Regions from separate parts of the Yersinia canariae genome, predicted to be linked through region 1. Evidence: predicted binding sites of a transcription regulator. Region 1 holds the regulator's gene; each other region holds the start of a gene.

Region 1 (6,091 bases):
GTGTGGGATCAGCAAGGCACGGAATACATTGATTTTGCAGGTGGAATTGCAGTCACAGCACTGGGGCATTGCCATCCGGCATTGGTGGCGGCATTGCATCAGCAAGGTGAAATGCTATGGCATACCAGTAATGTATTCACCAATGAGCCAGCGCTACGTTTAGCGCAAAAACTGATTGCCGCGACCTTTGCTGACCGGGTGTTTTTCGCCAACTCTGGCGGCGAAGCAAATGAGGCCGCATTTAAGTTAGCCCGCCATTACGCTATTGAACGCCATAGTCCTTATAAAACTAAAATCATTGCCTTCCACAATGCATTCCATGGCCGCACCCTATTTACTGTATCAGTCGGGGGGCAGCCAAAATACTCCGATGGTTTTGGTCCGAAACCCGCTGATATTATCCATGTGCCTTTTAATGATTTGGCAGCGGTAAAAGCAGTAATGGATGACCACACTTGCGCAGTCGTGCTGGAGCCGATCCAAGGGGAAGGGGGCATTACCTCTGCGACGCCAGAGTTTCTGCAAGGGGTGCGTGCGCTCTGCTCCCAACATAAAGCGCTGTTGGTGTTTGATGAAGTTCAAAGCGGCATGGGGCGCAGCGGTAAGCTGTTTACCTATATGCATTATGGTGTCACGCCAGATATCCTCACTACGGCTAAAGCATTGGGCGGCGGGTTCCCTGTCAGTGCGATGCTGACAACAGAAGAAATTGCATCAGTGATGGCCGTCGGAACACACGGTACCACTTATGGTGGCAATCCTCTGGCCTGTGCGGTAGCAGAAGCCGCATTGGATGTGATTAACACCCCTGAGGTACTTGATGGTATTGAACAGCGTCACGGCGTGTTTGTGCAGGCTCTGCAAGAAATTAACAGCAAGTATCATGTGTTTAGTGATATTCGCGGCATGGGGTTGTTGATTGGGGCAGAATTAACACCGCAATATCATGGTCGTGCGCGGGAGTTCCTGACCGAGGCGGCAGCGCAGGGTTTGATGATTCTCAATGCGGGGCCAGACGTACTGCGGTTGGCACCTTCACTGGTGATTGAGCAAGAAGATATTCAGCTAGGTATGGCGCGTTTGGAACAAGCCATCGCCAACCTGGTAAAAGGCTAAGTGGCCTCATGGAGAGGGCTTAACCTCTCCATTTTACGCCTTACTCTGCAATCTATGGCTGCGCCAAATACCGTGGTGCGGCTGTTGTTGCCATGCTAGGGATGAAACGGTATGCATTACGCTAAGATGCGACAAGATGCGGCGTAAATTGCGTTCCAATTCAGAGATTTGGGTGTCGGGATCGATATCCGGCATTTGCACAAAATCGTTATTCCCCTCACTGCTATCCGACTCCAGCCGTTGCTGGCATTGCTGTATCGCCATTTCACATAGCTGTAAATAATCTTCCGCCAATTTAACGGTTAACCGGACGTGGCGTTTATCTGCATCTGCGGGCGATTCTCCCAGTGGATAGGCCCGGGTCAGGATAGTCATCTCGTTGATATGCCCGACAATAAGTTCGCTATGTGTGGCCCATAGGCGCATGTCTGATAAATATTTGGAGTTGAATCCCGGCTCCTGCATGGCCTGATTCAGTGAGTTAAGAACAGCATTGCTGGCTTTGTTCACCTGAATGCGCTCATAGGACAGTTCCCCAACATCTGGCTTAGGTTTCAGTAGGATACGCAGGATACTCTGATAACTCTCTAGCGCCTGATGCGCATTTTTACGCAGTAAACCGCTTTGCCACTGAGGCCATAACCAGAGTGCACTGGCAAAGGCCAATGCGCAGCCGATTAACGTATCCAGCAACCGCGGGATCAAAAAGTCCGCCCCTTCTCCGGTCAATAGCTGCAAGATATACACCGTAGTGATAGTTCTAAAAATGACTGACAAGCCATAGTTTTTGCGTTGAACCAGATAGGCTACCAATGTGATGAGTAACATGATGCTCAGCGTGGTGCCTTCCGGCATTTTAAAGTGCAGTAAAGCTGCCGCGAGTAACAGCCCTATCAGGGTGCCAAGGGCGCGGTGATGAATACGGATCTTCGTGGCGTTATAGCCGTTTTGTGTCACCAACATGATGGTGAGTAAAATCCAGTAAGGTTTAGGCAGGTGGATCAGGTTGCCGATATAACTGCCAGCAGCCAGGGTGACGCCAATCCGGCCAGCATCACGTAATGCACTGGATTTAAAAGATAAGTAGCCGACAAGCGCCGGCCAGAACGGTTGGGATATCTGGCTGGACATCAAATCACGGTCATACTGCGGGCGCTGGTCGCTCAGAATTTGGGTAATATGACTGATATGGTAATAGCAAAATTGCGCCACTGGATTATTAGGATGTTGCTGGGCAATCTCTTCCAGTTCTACCAGTGCATCACCGGCGCTAAAGCCGGTTTTCGCGCGGTGGTGGTAGAGAATATCATCGGCAATGGTGCGCATTTGCGTTGAGATAATCTGTATATTGCGCTCAAGGACCTTTTCTATAGGTGTCTGCTCAATCAGCTCTTGCGTTTTTTCTGACTGATTCATTGCCGCAGTGATGTGTTCTTGCAAATCGAGGGCCATCTGAAATAGTGTCAGTAACCGTTTTTGCTCTTTCTTGGTGGTGTTAGGAAGCAGGTTAAATTGTTGATAAAGTTGATTAATTTCATCCATGATACCTTGCTGTTTATCCAACAACTGCGGTATTGCCTTTTCCGTTTCCCGGCGCTGGCCAAATAAACGGAATGTCGCATCGCAATAATTGGCCAACAGATGGTAAAGCTGGCTCAATGGCTCACGGATGGGCTGGTCCTTACATAACCGGAACCACAGCCAGGTAAATACGCCGTACCAGAGAGTCCCCACGGCACACATCAATGGGGCTTGCCAGATGGGCGCGCGACCTATCATGCTGAGACTGAAAATCGCGGCAATCAGTGCGGCCGGGAGCAAACGGCCATTGAGCTGACTGATGGCACCACTTATCCCCAATGTTAATGCGAGGCCAAGCAGCACCACTGGCAATGGGATATCCCACAGCAACAGTTGTTGAGTTAGATAGCTACTGAAGGTAAAGAGAGCCCCGCCGACAATCAGTCGCCGGAAGAAATGTTGATGAGGGGTATCTAGCGAAGCAATGTTACAGCAAGCGGGTATCAGGGAGAACATCAACCCCAATCGTAAATCGCCAATAGCAAACCCCAATGCCGCGGGTATGCACAGAACCAGCGTTTGGCGGAGAGCATAGTTAACTTCAGGATGATAAATAAGCCGTTGCCAATTCATGTAGGCCCCAGGAGTTTATTAATCACACAGATGAAGAAAACCAGTGCCGGGTTAGCGGCACTGGTTTATAGGGAACTAACGGGTGCCGTAAACGACAATCGTTTTACCGTGTGCGGAGATCAGATTTTGATCTTCCAGCATTTTTAGTATCCGCCCCACCGTTTCGCGGGAGCAGCCAACGATTTGACCAATTTCCTGGCGGGTAATCTTTATCTGCATCCCATCTGGGTGGGTCATGGCATCGGGTTGTTTTGCCAGATTAAGCAGTGTTTGTGCAATGCGCCCAGTGACATCAAGGAAAGCAAGGTTACCCACTTTCTCAGATGTTATCTGTAAGCGATTCGCCATTTGTGAAGACAGGCGCATCAAGATATCTGGATTTACCTGAATCAACTGACGGAATTTTTTGTAAGAAATTTCAGCCACTTCACAGGCGGTTTTTGCTCTAACCCAGGCACTACGTTCTTGGCCTTCTTCAAATAATCCAAGCTCGCCGATGAAATCTCCCTGGTTTAGATAGGAGAGAATCATCTCTTTACCTTCTTCATCTTTGATAAGCACCGCAACGGAGCCTTTCACGATGTAGTAAAGCGTTTCGGCCTTTTCACCTTGGTGAATTAGCGTACTTTTCGATGGATATTTGTGGATATGGCAATGAGACAGGAACCATTCGAGAGTCGGGTCTGTTTGTGGCTTGCCGAGAACCATTCGCTGTTATCCTCTGTTGTTATCGCTGCCTAATTAACAGGGCTCAGAGTTCCCTGTACGGCGTGCTTATAAAATACACTTTCATTTAGCATATTAATTTGCTCAACTGCCGAAAGGTATAGCCAAGATACGTACCGGGTAGAAACCCTTCACTGAGTATTGAGAAGCTACCCTATTTAATTCTAGAAACAACACTTTCGATTCTGTTTGTAGCACAGGATGAGGCCAGTGTCTTGTGTTGTATCGCTTCAGCATGATGAACATCGGGTTACATTGCCAGTTTGTAAATGAAAGGGTAGTCTGAACCAGAAAATTTAACCGGGAGCAAGAGTTATGCAGGCACGTGTAAAGTGGGTTGAGGGACTGACATTTTTGGGTGAGTCGGCTTCAGGCCATCAAGTTTTAATGGATGGGAATGCGGGCGATAAAGCACCAAGCCCGATGGAAATGTTGTTAATGTCGGCAGGCGGCTGTAGTGCAATTGACGTTGTTTCCATTTTGCAAAAAGGCCGTAACGATGTGCGCGATTGCGAAGTGACGTTAACTTCGCAGCGCCGAGAAGAGGCACCGCGCCTGTTTACGCAAATTAACTTGCATTTTATTGTCAGCGGCAAGGGCTTGACCGATAAAATTGTTGAGCGCGCGGTTGAACTTTCGGCTGAGAAATATTGCTCGGTTTCTCTGATGCTGGGCAAAGCGGCGACCATTACCCACAGTTTTGAAATCCGCGAAGTCGCCTAAGCAAACCCTTCGTCCTTGAAGCTGCGGGGCTGTTAGCTGTGCTCGCTCACCCGAATCACTGACTTATGTAAGCTCATCGGGATGAGTTCGCTTGCCGCCTACCCGCAGCTCCAATGACTTTGGATTGGGATAGTGTTAACCAATTTTTTTCCCTTCCAGCAATTGCTGCACCAATGGCGCCATAATCAACTCCATCGCCAGCCCCATCTTCCCGCCTGGGACTACCAATGTATTGATATTTGAAATAAATGATCCCTGTAGCATCGCCAGTAAGTAGGGAAAATCGATTTGATCCAAACCCCGGAAATGAATGACGACAAAACTTTCATCCAGTGACGGAATGGCTTTGGCGGCAAATGGGTTAGAGGTATCGACGGTCGGTACCCGCTGGAAGTTAATATGGGTGCGCGAGAACTGGGGGGTGATGTAGTTAATATAGTCATCCATGGAGCGCACCACGGAATCCATGACCGCTTCACGGGAATGGCCGCGCTCGCCGGTATCCCGGACTAATTTCTGAATCCACTCCAGGTTAACGATGGGGACTACGCCAACCAGCAAATCTACATGTTTCGCGACATCATGATGTTCAGTCACGACCCCGCCGTGCAGGCCTTCATAAAACAGCACATCAGTCGGCTCGGGTAGCGACTCCCAAGGAGTGAATGTGCCGGGAATCTGGTTATAGGGCACGGCTTCATCATAGGTATGCAAATACTTACGTGAGCGCCCGGTTCCGTGCTCACCGTATTGGGACACACTTTCTTCCAACTGACCAAAATCATTGGCTTCTGGGCCAAAATAGCTGATATGTCGGCCTTGATCCCGCGCTTTACGGATGGCGGCATCCATTTCCGGGCGAGTGTAGCGGTGGAAACTGTCACCTTCAATTTGTGCCGCGCGAATATTCAATTGCTGGAAAATTTTGCGAAACGCCAAACTGGTGGTCGTGGTTCCTGCGCCACTTGAGCCGGTAACGGCTATAACCGGATGTTTAATTGACATATTAGCTGTAACTCCATGGGGTTAGATCCTCAGTGGACAGGCTGAAATTGGCTGTTTTTTTATCGTTAATGGCTATTTTTAGGGCAAAGTGTCCAGCTTGTCACTCTGATTTTACTCGAAGAGTGTGGCGACAACGCGAGGGTTATGGCAACTCTTCTGCCCCGGCACGAAATGCACCACGCGGCATAATATTGATGGTTTCGTGTAGTTCAGACCACACTAATACCGCCTCACGACTCACTAATTGGCGGCGCACATCTTCGACTTTTTGTGCCAATGAGCGCTCTTGCTCGCCGTAATCGGTGCCTTCACGTAACACAAAGGTTTCAAGCAGATTATCCAGTGTTTCACTATCGACTTGCTGCCA
Region 2 (6,091 bases), 240 kb from region 1:
GACCGCCAAATTTGAAGAAAAATTCTTGGCTGTTCCTGCGGAAGCGCTGGTATATACCATGAAAGGTGACCAGAAGTATTTCCCGGTTTACGACACGGCCGGTAACTTGCTGCCAAACTTTATCTTTGTTGCCAATATTGAATCGAAAGATCCTCAGCAGATTATTTCGGGCAACGAGAAAGTGGTGCGTCCACGTCTGGCGGATGCTGAGTTCTTCTTTAATACTGACCGTAAAAAACGTCTTGAAGACAATCTACCGCGTCTGGAAACCGTGCTGTTCCAACAGCAACTGGGCACCCTGCGTGATAAAACTGATCGTATTCAGGCGCTAGCCGGTTGGGTTGCGGCACAGATTGGTGCGGATGTTAACCATGCTACTCGTGCAGGTTTGCTGTCCAAGTGTGACCTGATGACCAATATGGTGTTCGAATTCACTGACACCCAAGGTGTGATGGGGATGCACTACGCCCGTCACGACGGTGAAGCTGAAGACGTTGCTGTCGCACTGAATGAGCAATATCAGCCACGTTTTGCGGGCGATAATTTGCCGTCAAATCCGGTTGCGTGCGCATTGGCCATTGCCGATAAAATGGACACATTGGCCGGTATTTTCGGTATAGGCCAACATCCGAAAGGCGATAAAGACCCATTCGCTCTGCGCCGCGCGGCGTTGGGTGTATTGCGTATTATTGTTGAGAAGAATTTGCCGCTGGACCTGCAAACGCTGACCGAAGAGGCTGTGCGCCTGTATGGCAGTAAGCTGACCAACACCAAAGTGGTCGATGAAGTGATTGAATTTATGCTGGGCCGCTTCCGTGCCTGGTATCAGGATGAAGGTCATAGCGTCGATACCATTCAGGCGGTTCTGGCTCGCCGACCAACCAAACCGGCTGATTTTGATGCACGGGTGAAGGCGGTGACCTATTTCCGGACTCTGGATGCCGCGGCGGCATTGGCTGCTGCCAATAAACGTGTGTCGAATATTCTGGCCAAGTCCACGGATAAGCTGAATGACCATGTTCGTGCCTCGGTGTTAAAAGAGCCTGCTGAGCTGAAACTGGCCACACATTTGGTGGTATTGCGCGATAAACTGGAGCCGGTGTTTGCTGCGGGTCAATACCAAGAAGCCTTGGTACAGTTAGCGACTCTGCGGGAAACGGTCGATGAGTTCTTTGACAGCGTAATGGTGATGGATGAAGACGATGCCGTGCGGGTTAACCGACTGACATTGTTGAGCAAGTTACGCGAGCTGTTCTTACAGGTTGCTGATATTTCGCTGTTGCAGTAATCCTGTACTCGATCGGCAATAGGGGAGCGTATTGCGCTCCCCTTAGCTATTCTTAACGCTGGAGTTGGGCGATAAGAATAGAATTTTGTGAAAATAAGTACTTATTACAGGAGTAGTTTCACATGACTTTTGCACTGAATATGACCCGATATTCGCGTTGGTTAGCGCCATTCCTGGCGTTACTGGTGGTGTTCCAATTGACCGCCTGCGGGGATAAAGAGCCAGAACAACGTAAGGCTTTTATTGATTATCTACAAAACACCGTGATGCGCAGTGGGATGAAACTGCCAACACTGAGTGAAGATCAAAAGCAAAAGTTTGGTCCTTATGTCAGCGATTACGCGATTTTAGTGACTTTTTCACAGCAACTGAGTAAATCTGTAGATGCCAGCTTGACGCCCGCTATTGCGCAAATCAATGAGATTCGCACCGCACAGGACTATCTCAATAAGCGCGATGCATTACAGCAGTCCGCAGGGGCTTTAAACCTGTTAGTACAGCAGATTCGCACCGCCAAAACACAGGCAGATACAGCGGTGGCCGCGCTGAAGCAGCCCGACGATCTGAAAGTCGTGTTTAATAAAGTCTTTGATAACGTGGTCACTCAGCCGACCAATGTGTTGATTCCGGCCGTTCCGGTTGTTTCTGGCTTTGTGCAGGATCTGGCGCAGGTTGGGGACTTCCTGCAACAGCAGGGGACTCAAGTCACCTTCAATAATGGTGGTGTTCAATTCCAAACTGCACAACAAGCGGCACAATATAACGCGATGATGGCTAATCTGGTCGCCAAGTACCCGGCGATGATGGCAGCACAAAAGAGTGTCATGAGTGTCATGCAGTGATGGTTTAGGTTGATTGATCGCTGCATTTGACATGAAATTTGTGCTCACTTTGCTTCCGATACCTCAACCAACCGCCAAAGGGGTTACAAGCGCGTAATCCCTTTGGATCTTCTGAGTTTGCCCTCCTGCCCGGTTGAGGCCGCAGAGGTAAAGTGCTACTGAGCGTTTATCAACCGAAACACTAACTCGATATGCCCTCGTCATCGAAAGAATCTCAGCCGAAACTAAAAATCACACATCCACATTTACCAGTGTTGTTTTATTACACATTTATCAGTCAGCGGCTCAATGTCGATGTATTGGATAGGTGAATGTCTCATCCTGCTTCCGCGAGCAAAAATAACTTGTGATTAACATCACATTTTCAAAACAAATGGCCACCATAAAAATGTGACATATATCACTATATTGGTCATTTTTAGCTTAAAAATTCTCCGCCGTGGCTTTCTTACACCTCAATAGTGTGATCTTGATCAACAAATACACCCCTATGATGGGGGTTTGTGTGTGATTTGTGTCACATAAAATGGGTGAGCTACGCGTGAGTAAAAGAGCATGCTAGAGTTTGTTTTGCATACAGCGTGTTTGTATTCGATAACACCGGCGGGTTTTGCAGAACTGCCTCAACAAAACAATTATATCGCGCTCTTATTGTTAGCGCGTACCAATAGGGGTGTTTTATGTTTTCACCAGACGCAAAGGTCAGAATTCAAAATTTTGGCCGATTCCTCAGTAACATGGTTATGCCCAATATCGGCGCATTTATCGCCTGGGGTATTATCACCGCACTGTTTATCCCAACCGGTTGGTTGCCAAATGAAACGCTAGCCAAACTGGTTGGCCCGATGATCACCTACCTGTTACCACTGCTGATCGGTTTTACCGGTGGCCGTTTGGTGGGGGGTGATCGTGGTGGTGTGGTCGGTGCTATCACCACCATGGGGGTTATCGTTGGTGCGGATATGCCAATGTTCCTCGGCGCCATGATTGCAGGCCCATTAGGTGGCTGGGCAATCAAACACTTTGACCGTTGGGTTGAAGGTAAAATCAAAAGCGGCTTTGAGATGCTGGTTAACAACTTCTCAGCCGGTATTATCGGTATGTTGTTGGCTATTCTGGCCTTTATGGCGATTGGCCCATTGGTTGAAGTATTGTCTCATGTGCTGGCTAAAGGCGTGCACATCATGGTTGCGAATAACCTGCTGCCATTGACGTCAATCTTTGTTGAACCGGCCAAAATCCTGTTCCTGAATAACGCCATCAACCACGGTATCTTCTCACCTCTGGGTATCCAGCAGGCCACTGAAACCGGTAAGTCTATCTTCTTCCTGATCGAAGCTAACCCAGGCCCAGGTTTAGGTGTATTGATGGCTTATATGTTCTTCGGTAAAGGTAATGCCAAACAATCTGCTGGCGGCGCGGCTATCATCCACTTCTTCGGTGGTATCCACGAAATCTATTTCCCATACGTTCTGATGAACCCACGCTTATTGCTGGCGGTGATTCTGGGCGGTATGACCGGTGTGTTCACTCTGACTGTGCTGAATGGCGGCCTGGTATCTCCAGCTTCTCCTGGTTCTATCTTGGCGGTATTGGCGATGACACCGAAAGGCGCATACTTTGCCAACATTGCTGCGGTAACAGCTGCTTTTGCTGTGTCTTTCGTGGTGTCAGCTATCTTGCTGAAAACCTCTAAAGTGAAAGATGACGAAGAAGACAGCCTGGAAGATGCAACCCGTCGCATGCAAGACATGAAAGCTCAATCTAAAGGCGCACAAGCCGCCAATGCAGCCGCTGCTGCTGGTGATTTGAGCACTGTTCGTAAAATCATCGTAGCCTGTGATGCCGGTATGGGTTCTAGCGCGATGGGGGCAGGGGTGTTGCGCAAGAAAGTCCAAGATGCGGGTCTGAAGTACATCTCGGTCACTAACTGCGCTATCAATAACCTGCCAGAAGATGTTGATTTGGTTATCACTCACCGTGATTTGACCGAGCGAGCCATGCGTCATGCACCACAAGCGCAGCATATTTCGCTGACTAACTTCTTGGACAGCCAGTTGTATACCAACCTGACGACTCGTTTAGTTGAAGCGGGTAATGCGACGGAGAAAACCCAGAAAGTCATCGAAACGCTGGATGATAGCTTTGAGCCATCTGAAGCCAATCTGTTCAAGTTGAGTGCGGCGAATATTTTCCTCAATCAACATGCGGTGACGAAAGAGCAGGCCATTCGCTTTGCCGGTGAGCAGTTAGTGAAAGGCGGTTATGTCGAGCCAGAATATGTTGAAGCCATGTTGGAACGTGAAAAACTGACTTCCACTTATCTGGGCGAATCTATCGCCGTGCCACACGGCACCATTGAAGCTAAAGACCGTGTACTGAAAACAGGTGTGGTGTTCTGCCAATATCCTGAAGGTGTGCGTTTTGGTGAAGAAGAAGACGAAGTGGCTCGTCTGGTCATTGGTATTGCTGCTCGTAACAATGAGCACATCCAGGTAATTACCAGCCTGACCAATGCGTTAGATGACGATTCAGTCATTGAGCGTTTAAGCAACACGACTAGCGTACAAGAAGTGCTGGATTTATTGGGCGGTAAAAAATAGCTTGGCGGTAAAAGTAACTGGGTGGTAAAAGTCGCCCAGTCATAACTGAATAGGGCCGTTGGGAGTAAACGGCCCTTTTACAGCAAAAGGTAAAAAACATGAAAGCATTACATTTTGGCGCAGGTAATATTGGCCGGGGCTTCATTGGTAAACTTCTTGCTGATGCCGGTGCAAAACTCACTTTCGCAGATGTTAATCAGCCGCTGTTGGATGAGCTGAATAAGCGTAATAGTTATCAGGTTAATGTTGTGGGTGAGCAAGCGCGTGTTGAAGAAGTGAAAAATGTTAGCGCAGTTAACAGTGGTAGCCCAGAAGTTGTGGCACTGATTGCTGATGCTGATATTGTCACTACCGCAGTTGGCCCACAAATTCTGGCCCGTATTGCTGGCACCGTGGCACAAGGTTTGATTGCTCGTCATCAACAAGGCAACACTCGTCCGCTGAATATTATTGCTTGTGAGAATATGGTCCGTGGCACCAGCCAGTTAAAACAGCATGTTTTTGCAGCTTTGCCAGAGAATGAGCAAGCATGGGTTGAGCAACATGTTGGTTTTGTTGATTCTGCCGTCGACCGGATTGTGCCGCCATCAGAAGCGGGCAGTACGGATATTCTGGCGGTGACGGTAGAAACATTCAGCGAGTGGATTGTCGATGGCACTCAGTTTAAAGGGCAGCCACCACAAATCGCTGGGATGGAACTGACTGATAACCTGATGGCTTTTGTCGAGCGCAAACTCTTCACTCTGAATACTGGGCATGCCATTACGGCTTATTTGGGCCAGCTTGCCGGTCACCAAACTATTCGTGATGCCATCTTAGACCCTGCTGTTCGCCAGACGGTGAAAGGCGCGATGGAAGAGAGCGGTGCGGTACTGATTAAACGCTATGCTTTTGATCCACAAAAACATGCTGCTTACATCAATAAAATTCTCTCCCGTTTTGAAAACCCTTACCTGCATGATGATGTTGAGCGTGTTGGCCGTCAGCCGCTGCGTAAACTCAGCGCCGGTGACCGTTTGATCAAACCGCTGTTGGGGACACTGGAATATCAGTTGCCGCACAATAATCTGGTGACCGGCATTGCTGCCGCGATGAGTTATCGCAGCGAGCAGGATCCGCAAGCACAGGAATTGGTTGAATTACTGGCTAAATTGGGGCCGAAAGCCACCCTTGCTCAAATTTCCGGTCTGCCAGCTGATAGCGAGGTTGTGGAACAGGCGGTGAGTGTGTATAACGCCATGCAGGACAAGCTGACGCACTAATTCCGTTTTGTTAGGGGATATACCCTAAATAGTTCGAGTTGCAGGAAGGCGGCAAGCAGAGAATCCCGATGAGCTTACTGTAGTCAGTGATTCGGG
Region 3 (6,091 bases), 1.9 Mb from region 1:
CTGGCAAAAGCCGATAATAATATTACCGGTCTGGTGCTCTCACTGAGTGACTTTACCGGCACTGACCAGCCCTCTTTGCAATATATTGGTAAGGCGCTGCGGGAATTCCGTGATACCGGCAAGCCCATTTACGCCATTGGCGATAGTTATAATCAGACTCAATACTATTTAGCCAGCTTTGCCAATAAAATCTACCTGTCACCACAAGGGGCGGTCGATCTGCATGGTTTTGCCAGTAATAATCTGTACTACAAGTCATTACTGGAAAAACTCAAAGTCACCACCAATATCTTCCGCGTCGGCACTTATAAATCAGCGGTCGAGCCGATGATTCGTGATGATATGTCGCCAGCGGCACGTGAAGCAGACAGCCGTTGGATTGGCGGGTTATGGCAAAATTACCTCACGGCAGTTTCGGCTAACCGGCAATTAACCCCAGAACAGTTGTTCCCTGGGGCGGCCGGTGTTATCAGTGGATTGCAGGCCGCAGGTGGTTCTCCGGCGCAGTATGCACTGGCGAGCAAATTGGTCGATCAATTAGCCACGCGTCCAGATGTGGAAAATGAGTTGGTTAAAACCTTCGGTTGGGATAAGAAGAATAATGACTTCAACTTTGTCAGCATTTATGACTACCAACCGACCCCGACACCACAACAAGGCGAGCAGATAGCGGTTCTCTTTGCTAACGGTGCGATTATGGATGGCCCTCAGACCCCTGGGAATGTCGGCGGTGATGCTCTGGCGGCTCAAATTCGTCAGGCGCGTTTAGATCCGAAAATCAAAGCTGTTATCTTGCGAGTAAATAGCCCAGGTGGCAGCGTGAGTGCGTCTGAACTGATTCGCTCTGAATTAGCCGCATTGCGTGCCGCCAATAAACCTTTGGTTGTATCCATGGGCGGAATGGCAGCTTCTGGTGGATATTGGATCTCAACGCCAGCCAATTATATTATTGCCAACCCAAGTACCCTGACGGGCTCAATCGGTATTTTCGGTGTAATTAATACATTCCAAAACACCCTGGAAAGTATAGGCGTACATACCGATGGCGTAGCCACGTCGCCGCTGGCGAATGTTTCTGTTACCAAGGATTTGCCGCCTGAATTCTCTCAGATGATGCAAATCAACATAGAGAATGGCTATAAAACCTTTATTGATTTGGTCGCTACCGCACGCCACAAAACCCCAGAGCAAGTTGATCAAATCGCGCAAGGCCATGTGTGGATTGGTCTGGATGCCAAAAATAACGGTTTAGTGGATCAACTGGGTGATTTTGATGATGCCGTGAAGAAAGTCGCTGAATTGGCGCAACTGAAAACCTGGCAACTGAATTGGTTTGTTGATGAACCCAGTCTCAGTGATTTGATTTTCGGCCAGATGAGCGCATCCGTACAGGCGATGTTACCGGCGGCGATTCAAGCCTGGTTGCCCGAGCCAGTTTCTGCGCTGGCGCAAGCAGTGAAAGATAAGCCAGGATTATTGAATACACTCAATGACCCGCAGAATCGCTATGCTTTATGTCTAACCTGTGGCGATATACGCTAGTCAATTCAGCAAATAGTCGATAAATACTCTGCCCGGCACCTGCCGGGCTTTTTTTCCTCGTCAGTCTCCCTATAATTCACCCATCTCATTTCGTACTCTTTTTCAGGCAAATGACTCATGCAGAAGAAATCTATTTATGTCGCCTATACCGGCGGGACTATTGGTATGCAGCGCTCGGATAACGGATACATTCCTGTTTCCGGCCACCTACAGCGCCAACTTGCTCTCATGCCTGAGTTCCATCGGCCCGAAATGCCAGATTTTACCATCCATGAATATGCCCCATTAATTGATTCCTCGGATATGACACCAGAGGACTGGCAGCATATCGCCAATGATATTCAGCAAAATTACGATTTATATGATGGTTTTGTGATTTTACACGGCACCGACACCATGGCCTTCACCGCCTCAGCGCTGTCTTTCATGCTAGAGAATCTGGCCAAACCCGTGATTGTCACTGGCTCACAAATTCCCTTGGCAGAATTGCGCTCTGACGGGCAAACCAACTTGCTCAATGCGCTCTATCTGGCCGCTAATCATCCGGTGAATGAAGTCAGTTTGTTCTTTAACAACAAACTGTTTCGCGGCAACCGCACCACCAAAGCCCATGCAGATGGGTTTGATGCTTTCGCTTCACCTAATCTCTCCGTGCTGCTGGAGGCCGGTATCCACATCCGTCGGATGGCCGCGGTAGAGTCGCCGGTTAACAACGGCCCATTGATTGTTCATAACATCACACCTCAGCCTATTGGTGTGGTCACTATTTATCCGGGCATATCTGGTGCGGTAGTACGTAACTTCCTGCTACAGCCCGTCAAAGCACTGATTTTGCGCTCCTATGGTGTGGGTAATGCACCACAAAAAGCAGAGTTACTGGATGAACTGAAAAATGCCAGCGAGCGCGGTATTGTGGTGATCAATCTGACACAATGTATTTCTGGTAGCGTCAATATGGAAGGATATGCAACCGGAAATGCACTGGCGCACGCCGGTGTTATTAGTGGTTTTGATATGACGGTGGAAGCCGCGCTGACAAAATTGCATTATTTATTGAGCCAATCCCTATCTCCTGAAGACATTCGCCGGTTGATGCAACAAAACCTGCGCGGTGAACTCACCGAGACTAACTGACCTGATGGAATGTGAATGAACGCAGCACTGCTCTTAGTTGATTTACAAAAGATTTTTGTCTGGGTGGTGCGCTGGCGGTTACTGAGGGCGACGCACTGATTGCCAATCAAGCCATTAATGTAATGAATCAGTCCGGGGCAACGCTACAGTCATTGGCGCTGTTTATTGCCGAGATAAAGCAACTTAGCACTTGCTGACTCATCAGAAATAAATATCAACGGAGCCTAACTGGCTCCGTTTTTTATGCACTCGGACTGACTGACATTTGCGATTACTCCGGCTTCAACTTGACCAATGTCGGCTGACTGAATTGTTGCTTCAGTTCTTGCTTAGTTTTCATCACGATCTGACCATCGGTCCCAATACTCATATGCTGAGCATCCTCGTTATGACGCGCCTGCCACAACATTACCATTTGCAGGCTGTTCTCTTTCTGTTCCGGTGTCAGCGCCACACCATCTGGCCATTTACCCAGTTCCACCGCTTGCATCAAACGCTGGTATATTTCGGGCGTCATCACTGAAATCAGATCTTCAAGCTCCATCAGAGCATCCTCAGTAAACGAATAATAAGCTGAATCGATTTTTCATCGATGAAATGGTGATAATAAAGAGCCTTTAGCCCGCGGTTTGTTCACCATTTTGGTCATCAACAAAATTCAGTGATGCCGAGTTCACGCAATAGCGCTCCCCTGTCGGCTGCGGGCCATCAGGAAAAACATGCCCCAAATGTGCATCACAGTTGCCACAGCGGATCTCAATGCGATGCATATTATGAGAATAATCATCAATATAGCGGATAGATTCGGTATCCAGCGGCTGGTAGAAACTCGGCCAACCACAACCTGAATCAAACTTTGATTCGGAGATAAACAGCGGCTGATGACAGCACAAGCATTGGTAAACACCTTCGCGCTTATTATGCAGCAATTTGCCACTAAAAGGCGCTTCTGTCCCCCGTTGTTGGGTGACATGCCGTTGAATATCGGACAGTTTCTCACTATTTTTTGTAGAGTTCAGTTCTTTAGCCATTTGTGCGGTTCTCTGGCAGGGAATAAAGTCAACGAAAACAACGCCTAATAATAACAAAAAATTAACAACAAAGCAGTTAAAATTGTCCTAAACTGTATGCCATCAAAGCGGCAACAGTATAAATGTGATAAAAATCGCAAATCTTACTGATTATCACTTTAAACTGAATAATTCGCCCCAATATAAAAATGAGGCTAATCGTATCTGGAAACGCGTGATTAATGTTCGATCTACCGGCCTTGGTTTGATTTGTAGCAATAATTGACACGATTCCGCTTGACGCTCGGTAAGGTTTTTGTAATTTTACAACCAACCTTTTATTCACTAACAAATAGCTGGTGGAATATATGACTATCAAAGTAGGTATCAACGGTTTTGGCCGTATCGGTCGCATTGTTTTCCGTGCTGCTCAGGAACGTTCTGACATCGAGATCGTTGCAATCAACGACCTGTTGGACGCTGACTACATGGCGTACATGCTGAAATACGACTCTACCCACGGTCGTTTCGACGGTACTGTAGAAGTAAAAGACGGCCATCTGGTTGTTAACGGTAAAACCATCCGTGTTACCGCAGAGAGAGATCCGGCTAACCTGAAGTGGAACGAAGTTAATGTTGACGTAGTTGCTGAAGCAACTGGCCTGTTCCTGACCGACGAAACTGCACGTAAGCACATCGCTGCTGGCGCGAAGAAAGTTGTTCTGACTGGTCCTTCTAAAGACGACACCCCTATGTTCGTTATGGGCGTTAACCACAAGGCTTATGCTGGCCAGGAAATCGTTTCTAACGCTTCTTGTACCACTAACTGCTTGGCACCACTGGCTAAAGTTATCAACGACAAGTTCGGTATCGTTGAAGCGCTGATGACCACTGTGCATGCAACTACCGCAACTCAGAAAACTGTTGATGGCCCGTCTCACAAAGACTGGCGCGGCGGCCGCGGCGCATCCCAGAACATCATCCCTTCTTCTACCGGTGCTGCTAAAGCAGTAGGTAAAGTTATCCCAGAACTGAACGGCAAACTGACTGGTATGGCGTTCCGCGTTCCTACCCCTAACGTTTCTGTTGTTGACCTGACTGCACGTCTGGAAAAACCAGCTTCTTATAAAGAAATCTGTGCCGCTATCAAAGCAGCTTCAGAAGGCGAGCTGAAAGGCGTTCTGGGTTATACCGAAGACGACGTTGTTTCTACCGATTTCAACGGCGAAAAACTGACTTCAGTATTCGATGCTAAAGCAGGTATCGCGCTGAATGACAACTTTGTGAAACTGGTTTCTTGGTACGATAACGAAACTGGCTACTCAAACAAAGTTCTGGATCTGATTTCTCACATCTCCAAATAATGGATTGATGTAGATCTCTGCCAAAAGCCACTCTCGAGTGGCTTTTTTTATTATTTATCATAGATAAACTCACCACCCTGCCCATTTCATCACTCTAAAAAGTTGCGCGATATCAATGATTCACTACTACTTTATCGTCGATTGACTGCAAGATTTAAAGCCTGTGATATTATCGAAAGTCTGAAGTTCAATGGATCTCAAACTCCTTTTCTCATAAGGCCAAACGAATGAACGAGAAAGTATTCACCCTACCTGTTGTTGAACAAATTTCGCCTTACATCAGCTTACGCCAATTGGATGAACTGCCGGTTGTGGTCGTTTCCCACCCGAAAGTGCGTGCCGCAGTCAGCTTGCAAGGTGCTCATTTATTGGCGTATCAGCCTAGCGGTGAACAACCGGTTATTTGGTTGAGCAATAACACGCCATTTAAAGACGGCGTGGCTATTCGTGGTGGTGTGCCTATCTGTTGGCCTTGGTTTGGTCCATCAGCACAGCCTTCTCATGGTTTTGCTCGTTTGCTGCCATGGACTCTCAGCGCCCATGATGAGAATGAAAATGGGGTTATCCTAACTTTCACACTGGAAGATAGCGATGCCTCGCGCCAATTCTGGCCTCATCCATTCACTTTGATTGCCCGTTTCAAACTGGGCGAGGAATGTGAAATGGAATTAGAATCGCATGGTGATTACCAAGCGGTTGCGGCCTTGCATACCTATTTCCAGATTGGTGATATCAATCAAGTTAAAATCAGTGGATTAGGTGAGAAATACTTAGACAAAGTGCTGAAAGTTGCTGATGCGACTCAGCAAGGCGACTTGGTCTTTAACGGCCAAACTGACCGTATCTATACCCAACCAGAAGCCTATAGTCTGATAAAAGATGCTGCGCTGAAACGTACCATTGAAGTGCATCATCATCATCAAAGTGATGTGGTTGCATGGAATCCGGGTGCTGAAGTGGCGAGCGGCATGGTTGATATGCCCAATGATGGTTATAAAACAATGGTTTGTGTAGAAACTGCACGGGTGAATAAACCGCTGG

The links. The regulator CRP, encoded in region 1, controls carbon source genes, mostly activating them, when cyclic AMP is high. The targets are predictions, from matches to a motif close to ATGTGANNNNNNTCACAT.
Positions count from the first base shown of each region.
Region 2: the regulator CRP is predicted to act here: its motif matches at 2,636-2,653, upstream of F0T03_RS21155 (PTS mannitol transporter subunit IICBA).
Region 3: the regulator CRP is predicted to act here: its motif matches at 3,830-3,847, upstream of msrB (peptide-methionine (R)-S-oxide reductase MsrB).

Region 1 is NZ_CP043727.1:4,391,363-4,397,453, reverse strand. It holds gene argD (bifunctional acetylornithine/succinyldiaminopimelate transaminase) at 1-1,116, shown strand, start outside; gene F0T03_RS20225 (YccS/YhfK family putative transporter) at 1,150-3,270, opposite strand; gene crp (cAMP-activated global transcriptional regulator CRP) at 3,346-3,978, opposite strand; gene F0T03_RS20215 (OsmC family protein) at 4,312-4,719, shown strand; gene F0T03_RS20210 (phosphoribulokinase) at 4,855-5,724, opposite strand; gene F0T03_RS20205 (YheU family protein) at 5,867-6,091, opposite strand, start outside.
Region 2 is NZ_CP043727.1:4,635,903-4,641,993, reverse strand. It holds gene glyS (glycine--tRNA ligase subunit beta) at 1-1,288, shown strand, start outside; gene F0T03_RS21160 (DUF3053 domain-containing protein) at 1,411-2,130, shown strand; gene F0T03_RS21155 (PTS mannitol transporter subunit IICBA) at 2,811-4,733, shown strand; gene F0T03_RS21150 (mannitol-1-phosphate 5-dehydrogenase) at 4,832-5,995, shown strand.
Region 3 is NZ_CP043727.1:2,469,950-2,476,040, forward strand. It holds gene sppA (signal peptide peptidase SppA) at 1-1,542, shown strand, start outside; gene ansA (asparaginase) at 1,660-2,676, shown strand; partial or broken gene F0T03_RS21900 (bifunctional nicotinamidase/pyrazinamidase) at 2,692-2,792, shown strand; gene F0T03_RS11355 (YeaC family protein) at 2,948-3,220, opposite strand; gene msrB (peptide-methionine (R)-S-oxide reductase MsrB) at 3,294-3,707, opposite strand; gene gapA (glyceraldehyde-3-phosphate dehydrogenase) at 4,055-5,050, shown strand; gene F0T03_RS11370 (D-hexose-6-phosphate mutarotase) at 5,278-6,091, shown strand, end outside.